DNA from 2 places in the Kribbella sp. NPDC104218 genome. Region 1 is predicted to be linked to the other one. Evidence: riboswitches for the same ligand, from Rfam matches in the RefSeq annotation. Region 1 holds a riboswitch; the other holds the start of a gene.
What was found. Region 1 has a riboswitch for S-adenosylmethionine ahead of ACZ6ZD_RS16785 (aminotransferase class V-fold PLP-dependent enzyme). Riboswitches for the same ligand answer to the same signal wherever they lie in the genome.

Region 1 (4,584 bases):
TCCAGCGGACGCCGGGTAGCGCCGGCGTGCGGACCCCAGATATTCACCTGATGCGAGTAGACGTCGCAGCGCGCACCGCGCGGGTTCCGCACCGGGTCGTAGCGCTGCGCGACCAGAAGTTGCTCAGGGCAATAAACTCGCGGGTCGATGCGCCGGCCCGCGCCGGCGAGGTTCGCGATCGTCTGCACTCGGCCGAAGCCGGCGGCGGCGCGCTTGGCGGCGTCCGTCCAGCCGGTCGCCGACGAGAAGTAGTGGTCGAGCAGCAGCGCGTCGGTGATCGTGTGCAGGGTGGCGAAGCCGACCTCGGGGAAGACGCAGGCGGCGATGACGCCGTCCAGCAGGCCCGGGTAGTTCTCGGCGATCTGAAACACCTGGTACGACCCGCCGGAACAGCCCCAGCCGATCGTCTGCCGCGGGACGCCGATGGTCTCGACGATGTGCTCGCGCGTCATCGCCATCGTTTCCGCGGCCAGTACGCCGTTGCAGTTCGTCCCGAACACGTTCAGGCTCGAGGACGCGACGGCGTACCCACGGCCGAGCATGATGTCGTCGCCGACGCCGCCGGTGTTGCTGCCCTGCCGGTACCAGCCGCCGGGACAGCCACCGCCGAACGTGTAGATGAGCCGTCCGTTCCACCCGGTGGGCGCGCGCTCCGGCGTCGGAGCTCCGGCCTCCGGGTCGTGCAGGACGGCGAACTCATAGATGGACCGGTTGATCACCCCGGTCTCGACCCGGACGATGTACGGCACGCGCCGCCCGTCGGACGTCGTCGTACTGGCCAGATCCGCCGGCCGGGAGGACGGCAGCACCTTCAGCGACCGGTCCGTCTTCGAGCGGTACAGGTAGTCGATCCGCGTCCGCACCGAGCAGTTATTCCCGGTCGGCGGACCGAGCTGCACCTTGGCGAGGGTGCGGAACTTCGCTGTCCCGCAGATGTACGGCATCTCGTGCTTCCCGGACAGCATCGGGCCGGACCGCGGATAGTTGGTGACCGCGAGCCGGGCCTCGGCCGCGGCCAGCAGGTTACGGCCGAGCCGCAGGCCGCTGACGAGCCCGACCAGCCGCTCCCCCGTCCCGCTGAACGCGTCGGACACGTCGCGATCGTTCAGCCGGACCTCGAGATTGGCCAGGTTCTGCCCGGTGATGCCGATCAGCACGTCGCCGTCGCTGACCAGCTCCGCGCGCGGCGACGAGAGCACCTCGATCCGGACGCCGTACGCCGCACTCGCGGGCGCCGCGAGCAACGCGGCGCACACCGCGAGCACGAGCGTGACGAGGGCGGCCGGACGCAACATGCCGCGAGTTGACCACAGCAACCGGTCCATCGGAAGGCTTGTTACCAGATCGAGCGAACTGCTTGATCTGTCAGGCGCCAGTGGTCCCGTCCAGCTGCTCGCGGACCAGGTCGGCGTGGCCGCAGTGCCGCGCGTACTCCCCGATCAGATGGATGTAGATCATCCGCAGCGTCGACTCCGTCCCACCGAACACGAACCGCTCGTCGAGCGACCGTCCGGACGCCGCCTCGTCGGACAGCCGCCACTCGGCGATCAGCCCTTCGTACGCCGCCTGCGCGTCGGCCGGGTCGATCAGCTCGAAGTCCGCGTCCTTGCCGAGCTCGGGCGCGTACAGCGGCTCGGCGGGATCGCCTGAGGCGAAGTGGATCCGGAACCAGATCCGCTCGACCTTGGTGAGATGCCGGATCAGGCCGAGCAGCGACAGATTGGACGGCGGTGACGGGCGGGCGGCGAGCTGCTCGGCCGTCAGACCGGCGCACTTGACCAGCAGCGTCGCGCGGTAGAAGGACAGGTAGCCCTGCAGCAGCTCGCGTTCCGGTGCGGTCAGCGAGCCGTCCGGGCGGGTGACATCCGGGGCTTTCCAGGTCATGTTTCCTCGCTTCGTCTCACGATGTAGTTACATATCTCATTGGGCGAGATTAGGGCTGGCGTCCCCGTGGCCGGTTCGTTACCGTTCTCGGCAGGTCATGAGTGTCAGCGTCAAGCCCCGGCTCGCTGACCGGCAACCCTCCTCCGCGGTGGGGTGCCCCGGGTGAAGACCAGGCCGTGCGGATACCCCGTTCGGCAAGTGCGGACTTCCCGGGAGCGAAGCCATGTCGATCCTCTCCATCCTCGAGCCGGCCAGCACGACCAGCCCGCGTCCGGCGGTCGCCCGGCTCAGCACCGGCAGCATCCCCGCCACCGTCGGCTCGGACCTGCTGGTCCCGCTGGCCGACGGCCGCGTCACGGACTACGCGAACTTCGACCACGGCGCCAGCGCGCCCTGTCTGGAGTCGGTGCGCGCCAGCGTCGAGGCGGCGCTGCCGTCGTACGCGTCGGTGCACCGCGGCAACGGCTACGCCTCCCGGATCACCACCCAGTGGTACGAGCGGGCCCGGGCCGAGGTACACGGCTTCGTCGGCGCCCGTGCGGACGACCAGGTCATCTTCACCCGGCAGACCACCGACGCGCTGAACCTGCTGGCGCACGCCGTCCCGGCTGACGCGACTGTGGTCGTCTTCGAGTCCGAGCACCACGCCGCGCTGCTGCCGTGGGACGCCGAGCGCACGGTGCGGCTGCCTGCCCCGGCCTCCGCGACCGAGGCGGTCACCGCAGTCGCCGACGCGCTGCGGACGGCGCCGGAGGGCCCGCGGCTCGTCGTCGTCACCGGCGCCTCCAACGTGACCGGCGAGATCTTCCCGATCGCCGAGCTGGCCGCGGTCGCCAAGGCGCACGGCGCGCGCATCTGTCTGGACGCCGCACAGCTCGCCCCGCACCGACCGGTCGACATCGCCGCGCTGGACGTCGACTGGGTCGCCCTGTCCGGCCACAAGCTCTACGCGCCCTACGGCGCTGGTGCCCTGATCGGTCGCGCCGACTGGCTCAACGCCGCCGACCCGTACCTGTACGGCGGCGGCGCCACCACCTCGGTCAGCGGCGACGGCGTCGTCTGGGCGAGCGGCCCGGCGCGGCACGAGGGCGGCTCCCCCAACGTCATCGGCGCCATCGCCCTCGCTTCGGCGTGCGCCACGATCAGCCGGCACCGCGAGGCCATCGAGCAGCACGAACGCAGCCTGCTGGCCCGGCTGCGCACCGGTCTGGCTCAGATCGCCGGTGTGACGACGTACTCGATCTTCGGCGCGGAGGCCGACCGGGTCGGCACGGTCTGCTTCACCCTCGACGGGCTGAGCTCGACGCTGGTCTCCGCCGCGCTGAGCGCGGAGTACGGCATCGGCGTCCGGGACGGCAAGTTCTGCGCGCACCCGCTCGTCGGCCACCTCCTCGCGGAGGCGCCGGAGCACGGCACCGCAGTCCGCGCCAGCCTCGGCCTCGGCACGACCCGCGAGCATGTGGACCGGCTGGTGAACGCCGTCCGCACGCTGGCCGCTAACGGGCTGCGCGCGGAGTACGAGGACACCGACCACGGCTGTCAGCCGATCGAAGACCCTCGCGACCTCCACGCGCCCCGCATCTGGTGACGCCACCCTCCTACTGCTCAGGAGGTTCAAGGCCTACATGGTGAGCAGCGAACGCCAGTAGGTCCGCCCACTCCGACGCGATCTTCGCAGCCGGCTTACCGAAGCCGTGGCCGGTGTTGACCTCGATACGGGTCAAGACAGGCGCGGCAGCGGCCTGGGCATGCTGCACCGCGGCGATGAACTTGTGACTGTGCAACGGCACCACGCGGTCGTCGTGATCGCCGGTGACGACCAGAGTGGCCGGGTACGCCGTCCCCTCCTGCACGCGATGCAACGGCGAGTACGCGAGCAGGTCGTGGAACTGCTCCGGGTCCTCCGGTGAGCCGTAGTCCGACACCCACGCCGCGCCCACGGTGAACTTGTGGAACCGCAGCATGTCCAGTACGCCGACGCCCGGCAGCGCGACCGCGAACAGGTCGGGCCGCTGGGTCATGACTGCGCCGATCAGCAGACCGCCGTTGCTGCGGCCGTGCACGGCCAGCTGCGCCGGCGTGGTCACACCGGTGTCCTGCAGATGCTCAGCGACCGCGATGAAGTCGTCGAACACGTTCTGCTTGTTCTTCAGCCGCCCGGCGTCGTGCCAGTCGCTGCCGTACTCACCGCCGCCCCGGAGGTTCGTGATGACGAGCACTCCCCCGGCGGCCAGCCACGCCGGCCAGCCCGGCCGGTAGTCCGCCTGGATCGGGATGCGGAAACCGCCGTACCCCCACATGAGCGTCGGACGCGGCGTGGAGAAGTCCAGGTCCGAGCGACTGATCAGGAAGAACGGTACGTCGCGGCCGGGCGCGATCTGCCGCGTCACAGTGACCTGTGGGGACGTGAAGCCGCCGGAGCCGCGCACCAGCTCGGGCAATGCCCGGACGTCGCCACTCGCCGCGGAAACGACGTACGACAGCGTGGGATCGGTTGTCGTGGACAGACCGACGAAGACCTCGTCGTGCTTGGTGCTGCTGTTCAGCCCGACCACAGCGCCGCCAGCCACGTTGACATGCGTCGCACCCGAGCCGTCCAGCGCATAGAGCGTCACGACCGGCGCTGCGTCGATCAGCGTCAAAGTGACCAGACCGGACGCCGTCGGGCGGACAGCCTGCAGCGTCGCCTCCTCCTCCGGG
Region 2 (4,584 bases), on a different contig from region 1:
GCTACGGCCCACGGAAGTCCTTGCCGACGCACACCCCCGGGGCAACGCATCGCCTGCGCTGACGGTGGGCACTAGACGGCTGTGATCGACGGCGACGGGCTCTACCTCGTGGCAGGGCTCGCGCTCCTGCTCGGTGCCGTCCTGCCGCGGCTGTTGTCCCGGTACGCCGTCTCGGCACCAATCGCCTTCCTGGGCGGCGGCATCCTGCTCGGGCTGGTCGTCGACCGCACGCACCTCAGTCCGCTGGCCGAGCCGGAGCTGACGAAGCATCTGGCCGAGCTGACGGTCATCGTCGCGTTGATGGGTGTCGGGCTGGCAATCGACCGTCCGGTCAGTCTCCTGCAGTGGCGGGTGACCTGGCGGCTCCTCTTCGTTGCGATGCCAACTGGTGTCGCAGCGCTGACTGGTGTCGGTTGGCTGCTCGGAGTCGCCCCAGCGACCGCACTGCTGATCGCAGCGGTGCTGGCGCCGACGGATCCGGTGCTGGCGTCCGACGTCCAGGTGGGCGGGCCGACTACCGGTGAGGACGCCGAGCTGGACGAGGAGGACGAAGTGCGGTTCGCACTGACCTCCGAGGCCGGGCTGAACGACGGACTGGCCGCACCGCTCGTCTATCTGGCCGTTTTCCTGGTCACCAAGAGCTTCTCGCCGGTTGAGTGGGTCGCCTGGGACCTGCTGGGCAAGACCGTGATCGGTGTCGCAGTCGGCTTCGGTGCGGGCCGGCTGCTTGGGCGCATGACGTTCTCGGCGCGTGCGAAGAGTCTCCGGTTGGCTGACTCGCGTGAGCCGGTCCTCGCGCTGGCCATGACGCTTGGTGTCTACGGGCTGACCGAAGTGCTGCACGGCTACGGCTTCATCGCTGTGTTCGTTGCCGCACTCGCACTGCGGTCAGCCGAGCGCAGCCACGACTTCCATAACCAGCTGCACGATTTCATCGGTGAGCTCGAGCACATCCTGACCTGGGGCATTCTGCTGCTGCTCGGCGTCGCCGTCACCGCAGGTCTGCTCGCACCGCTGGACTGGGCTGGTGTGCTCATCGGCGTCCTGCTCGTCGTGGTCGTCCGGCCGCTGATCGGCCGGTTGAGCCTGATCGGGACGGAGCTGAGCCGGACCGAGGCGTGGGCGACGGCGGCGTTCGGCGTCCGCGGGGTGTCCTCGATCTACTACCTCGCGGCGGTCGGTGCGAGCTTCGCCGCGGACCTGCCCTGGCTGTGGGCGACCCTCGGGTTCACGGTCGTTCTGAGCGTGGTCCTGCACGGTGTCGCCGCCACGCCGGTGATGCGGTTCCTGGAACGCCGGAGCTGAGATCGCGCGTCTCGGATGGTGGGATCACAAGACACAATATGGACCCGATTGGGTAATCTCGGGGGCAGCTCATCCAGAGGGACTGAGGGAAACGGCCCGTTGAAGTCCCGGCAACCCTCCCCGTCGAGACCCCGCCCGGGGGCCACTCGCGGTGGAACGGTGCCAAATCCGTCCCGCCATCGAGATCCGGTGCCGCGGGGAAGATGAGAGGGGAACCTCACTCATGAGCCAGGCCGCCACCCACACCATCCGTGCAGGTGCCTTCGGCAACGGTACGCACCTGAGCTGTCGGGCGTGTGGAGCCAAGTCGCCGCTCGGCCCGTTCTACGCCTGTATGGAGTGCTTCGGTCCGCTGGAGGTCGGGTACGAGTTCCCGGCCATCACCCGCGAACAGATCGAGGCCGGCCCCAAGAACATCTGGCGCTATCAGCCGCTGCTCCCCGTCCCGGTCGACGTGGCGAGCTTCCCGAACACCGAGCCCGGCTACACCCGGCTCATCGACGCGCAGAACCTCGCCAAGGCCCTCGGCCTGAAGAAGCTCTGGGTGAAGGACGACTCCGGCAACCCGACCCACTCCTTCAAGGACCGGGTCGTGGCCAGTGCCCTGAGCGCCACCCGTGAGCTGGGCATGAAGGTCTTCGCCTGCCCCTCCACCGGCAACCTCGCGAACGCCGTCGCCGCGGCCGCCGCCCGGGCCGGGATCCGCTCGGTCGTCTTCGTCCCGAAGGACCTCGAGCGCCCGAAGATCATCACCACCGCCGTCTACGGCGGGACGCTGGTCGCCGTCGACGGCAACTACGACGACGTGAACAAGCTGGCCTCCGAGATCGCCGGCGAGGAGGAGGGCTGGGCGTTCGTCAACGTCAACGTCCGCCCGTACTACTCCGAGGGCTCCAAGACGCTCGCCTTCGAGATCGCCGAGCAGCTCGGCTGGCGGCTGCCGCAGCAGATCGTCGTCCCGGTCGCCTCCGGCTCGCAGCTGACCAAGATCGACAAGGGTTTCACCGAGCTCGGCAAGCTCGGGCTGGTCGACGCCACCGACTACAAGGTGTACGGCGCGCAGGCCACCGGCTGCTCGCCGGTCGCGCAGGCGTTCCGGGACGGCCACGACGTGGTCAAGCCGGTGAAGCCGGACACCATCGCCAAGTCGCTCGCGATCGGCAACCCGGCCGACGGGCCGTACGTCCTGGACGTCGCCCGCCGCACCAACGGCGTGATCGAGGACGTCTCCGACGACGAGGTCGTCGAGGGGATCCAGCTGCTCGCCCGCACCGAGGGCATCTTCACCGAGACCGCGGGCGGGGTGACCGTCGCGACGCTGAAGAAGCTGGTCGAGACCGGGCAGCTCGACCCGGAGGCCGAGACGGTGATCATCAACTCCGGCGACGGGCTCAAGACGCTCGACGCCGTGGCCGACCGGGTCGGCCCGAAGGTGACCATCCCCGCGTCCTACGACGCCTTCGTGAAGGCAGGCCTGCAGTGAGTGTGAGTGTCCGCGTCCCGACCATCCTGCGCCCCTACACGCAGGGCGTCTCCGAGGTCTCCGCCGAGGGGGCGACGCTGACCGAGGTGCTCGACTCGCTCGACGCGTCGTACCCGGGGATCAAGAGCCGCGTACTCGACGAGTCCGGCGAGCTGCGCCGCTTCGTGAACGTGTACGTCGATGATGACGACGTCCGCTTCGCCGAGGGCCTGCAGACCGCGATCAAGGACGGCGGCCAGGTCTCGATCATCCCCGCGGTCGCCGGCGGCTGCTGACTCTTGCCGGTGGTTCCGGTCGTTGATCGTCCGGAACCACCGCTACCGTCGCCGGTATGGCGACGAAATGGACCATCGGCGCGGATGCCGCCGACCCGCAGCTGCTGTCCCGATTCTGGGCGGCAGCGCTCGGCTACGTGATCGAGCCGGGGTTCGACGAGCCGGACGGCTCCGGAATCATCGACCCGGACGGCGTCGGTCCAGCGATCGGCTGGTTGCGGGTTTCGGAGGGTAAGACGGCCAAGAACCGACTGCACCTGGACATCCGGGTCGCAGGGCCGGGTGAACGCGATGCGGCGTCCGCCGAGCGGATGCGGGCCAAGGCGGCCGAGCTGGTCGCACTCGGCGCCACCAGCGTCCGGGAGGAGTTCTACGGGCCGGAGCTCGGCCACATCGTCATGCTGGACCCGGAGGGTAACGAGTTCTGCGTAGGCTGACCGCCATGCGCGCAGTGGTGGTTTCTGAGTACGGCGTCCTGCCGGTGGTCCAGGAGGTTGCGGAGCCGACGGCTGCGGCCGGGGCGGTCGTGCTGAAGGTCGAGGCGACCGGACTGTGTCGTAGCGACTGGCACGGGTGGATGGGCCACGACTCCGACATTGTGCTGCCGCATGTGCCGGGGCATGAGCTGGCGGGGACGATTGCGGCGGTCGGCGCCGGAGTGGACGGCTGGCAGGTCGGCGACCGGGTGACGACGCCCTTCATCTGCGCTTGTGGGAGCTGCGCGCAGTGCCTGGCCGGGAACCACCAGGTGTGCCCGAACCAGCTGCAGCCCGGGTTCAACTACTGGGGGTCGTTCGCGGAGTACGTCGCGATCCCGTACGCGCAGGTGAACCTGGTCCGGCTCCCTGACGTGATGGACTTCGGTACGGCGGCCGGTCTGGGCTGTCGGTTCGCCACCTCGTTCCGTGCGGTCCGGCAGGTCGGTCAGGTGCAGCCTGGTGAGACTGCGGTGGTCTACGGCTGTGGTGGGGTCGGTCTGTCCGCAGTGATGATTGCTGCCGCGGCCGGCGCTGAGGTGATCGCTGTGGACACCAATCCGGAGGCGCTGACGCTGGCCCATCAGTACGGCGCTACCGAGACTCTGACTGACGCTAGTGAGCTCCGTGGTGTCGACGTCACCTTTGATGCGTTGGGGGCAAACGACCTCGTGCAGCAGGCGCTGCGGGCGCTACGACCGCGTGGGCGGCACGTCCAGATCGGTCTGTTGCCGGACGGCGTCCAGCTCGACGTGGGCCGCCTGATCGGCCAGGAGCTGCAGTGGCTGGGCAGCCACGGGATGCCTGCCCACGCCTACCCGGAAATGCTCGATCTGGTTGCTTCCGGCAACCTGAACCCGGCAGCGCTCATCACTCGGACCATCACCCTGGATGAGACCCCCGCCGCCTTGGCTGCGCTCTCCCACGGCACTCCGGCGGGTGTCACGGTCATCACGCCCTAGAGGTTTCCGAAGGCCTCGATCGCCTTCAATGCCTCGGACTGCGGCATGCCGGGCGGCTGGATCCGCAGGATGATCCCGTCGGC

Region 2: it holds a riboswitch for S-adenosylmethionine, as region 1 does, so the genes downstream of both, thrC (threonine synthase) here and ACZ6ZD_RS16785 (aminotransferase class V-fold PLP-dependent enzyme) in region 1, are expected to answer to the same signal.

Annotation. Positions count from the first base shown of each region.
Region 1 covers NZ_JBVJMQ010000002.1:154,540-159,123, forward strand. The annotation lists gene ACZ6ZD_RS16775 (DUF6351 family protein) at 1-1,295, opposite strand, end outside; gene ACZ6ZD_RS16780 (DinB family protein) at 1,366-1,884, opposite strand; SAM riboswitch class IV at 1,978-2,091, shown strand; gene ACZ6ZD_RS16785 (aminotransferase class V-fold PLP-dependent enzyme) at 2,108-3,472, shown strand; gene ACZ6ZD_RS16790 (prolyl oligopeptidase family serine peptidase) at 3,483-4,584, opposite strand, start outside.
Region 2 covers NZ_JBVJMQ010000001.1:2,988,035-2,992,618, forward strand. The annotation lists gene ACZ6ZD_RS14105 (DNA-3-methyladenine glycosylase family protein) at 1-62, shown strand, start outside; gene ACZ6ZD_RS14110 (cation:proton antiporter) at 82-1,305, shown strand; SAM riboswitch class I at 1,372-1,515, shown strand; gene thrC (threonine synthase) at 1,529-2,788, shown strand; gene ACZ6ZD_RS14120 (ubiquitin-like small modifier protein 1) at 2,785-3,063, shown strand; gene ACZ6ZD_RS14125 (VOC family protein) at 3,120-3,500, shown strand; gene ACZ6ZD_RS14130 (alcohol dehydrogenase catalytic domain-containing protein) at 3,506-4,501, shown strand; gene ACZ6ZD_RS14135 (LLM class flavin-dependent oxidoreductase) at 4,498-4,584, opposite strand, start outside.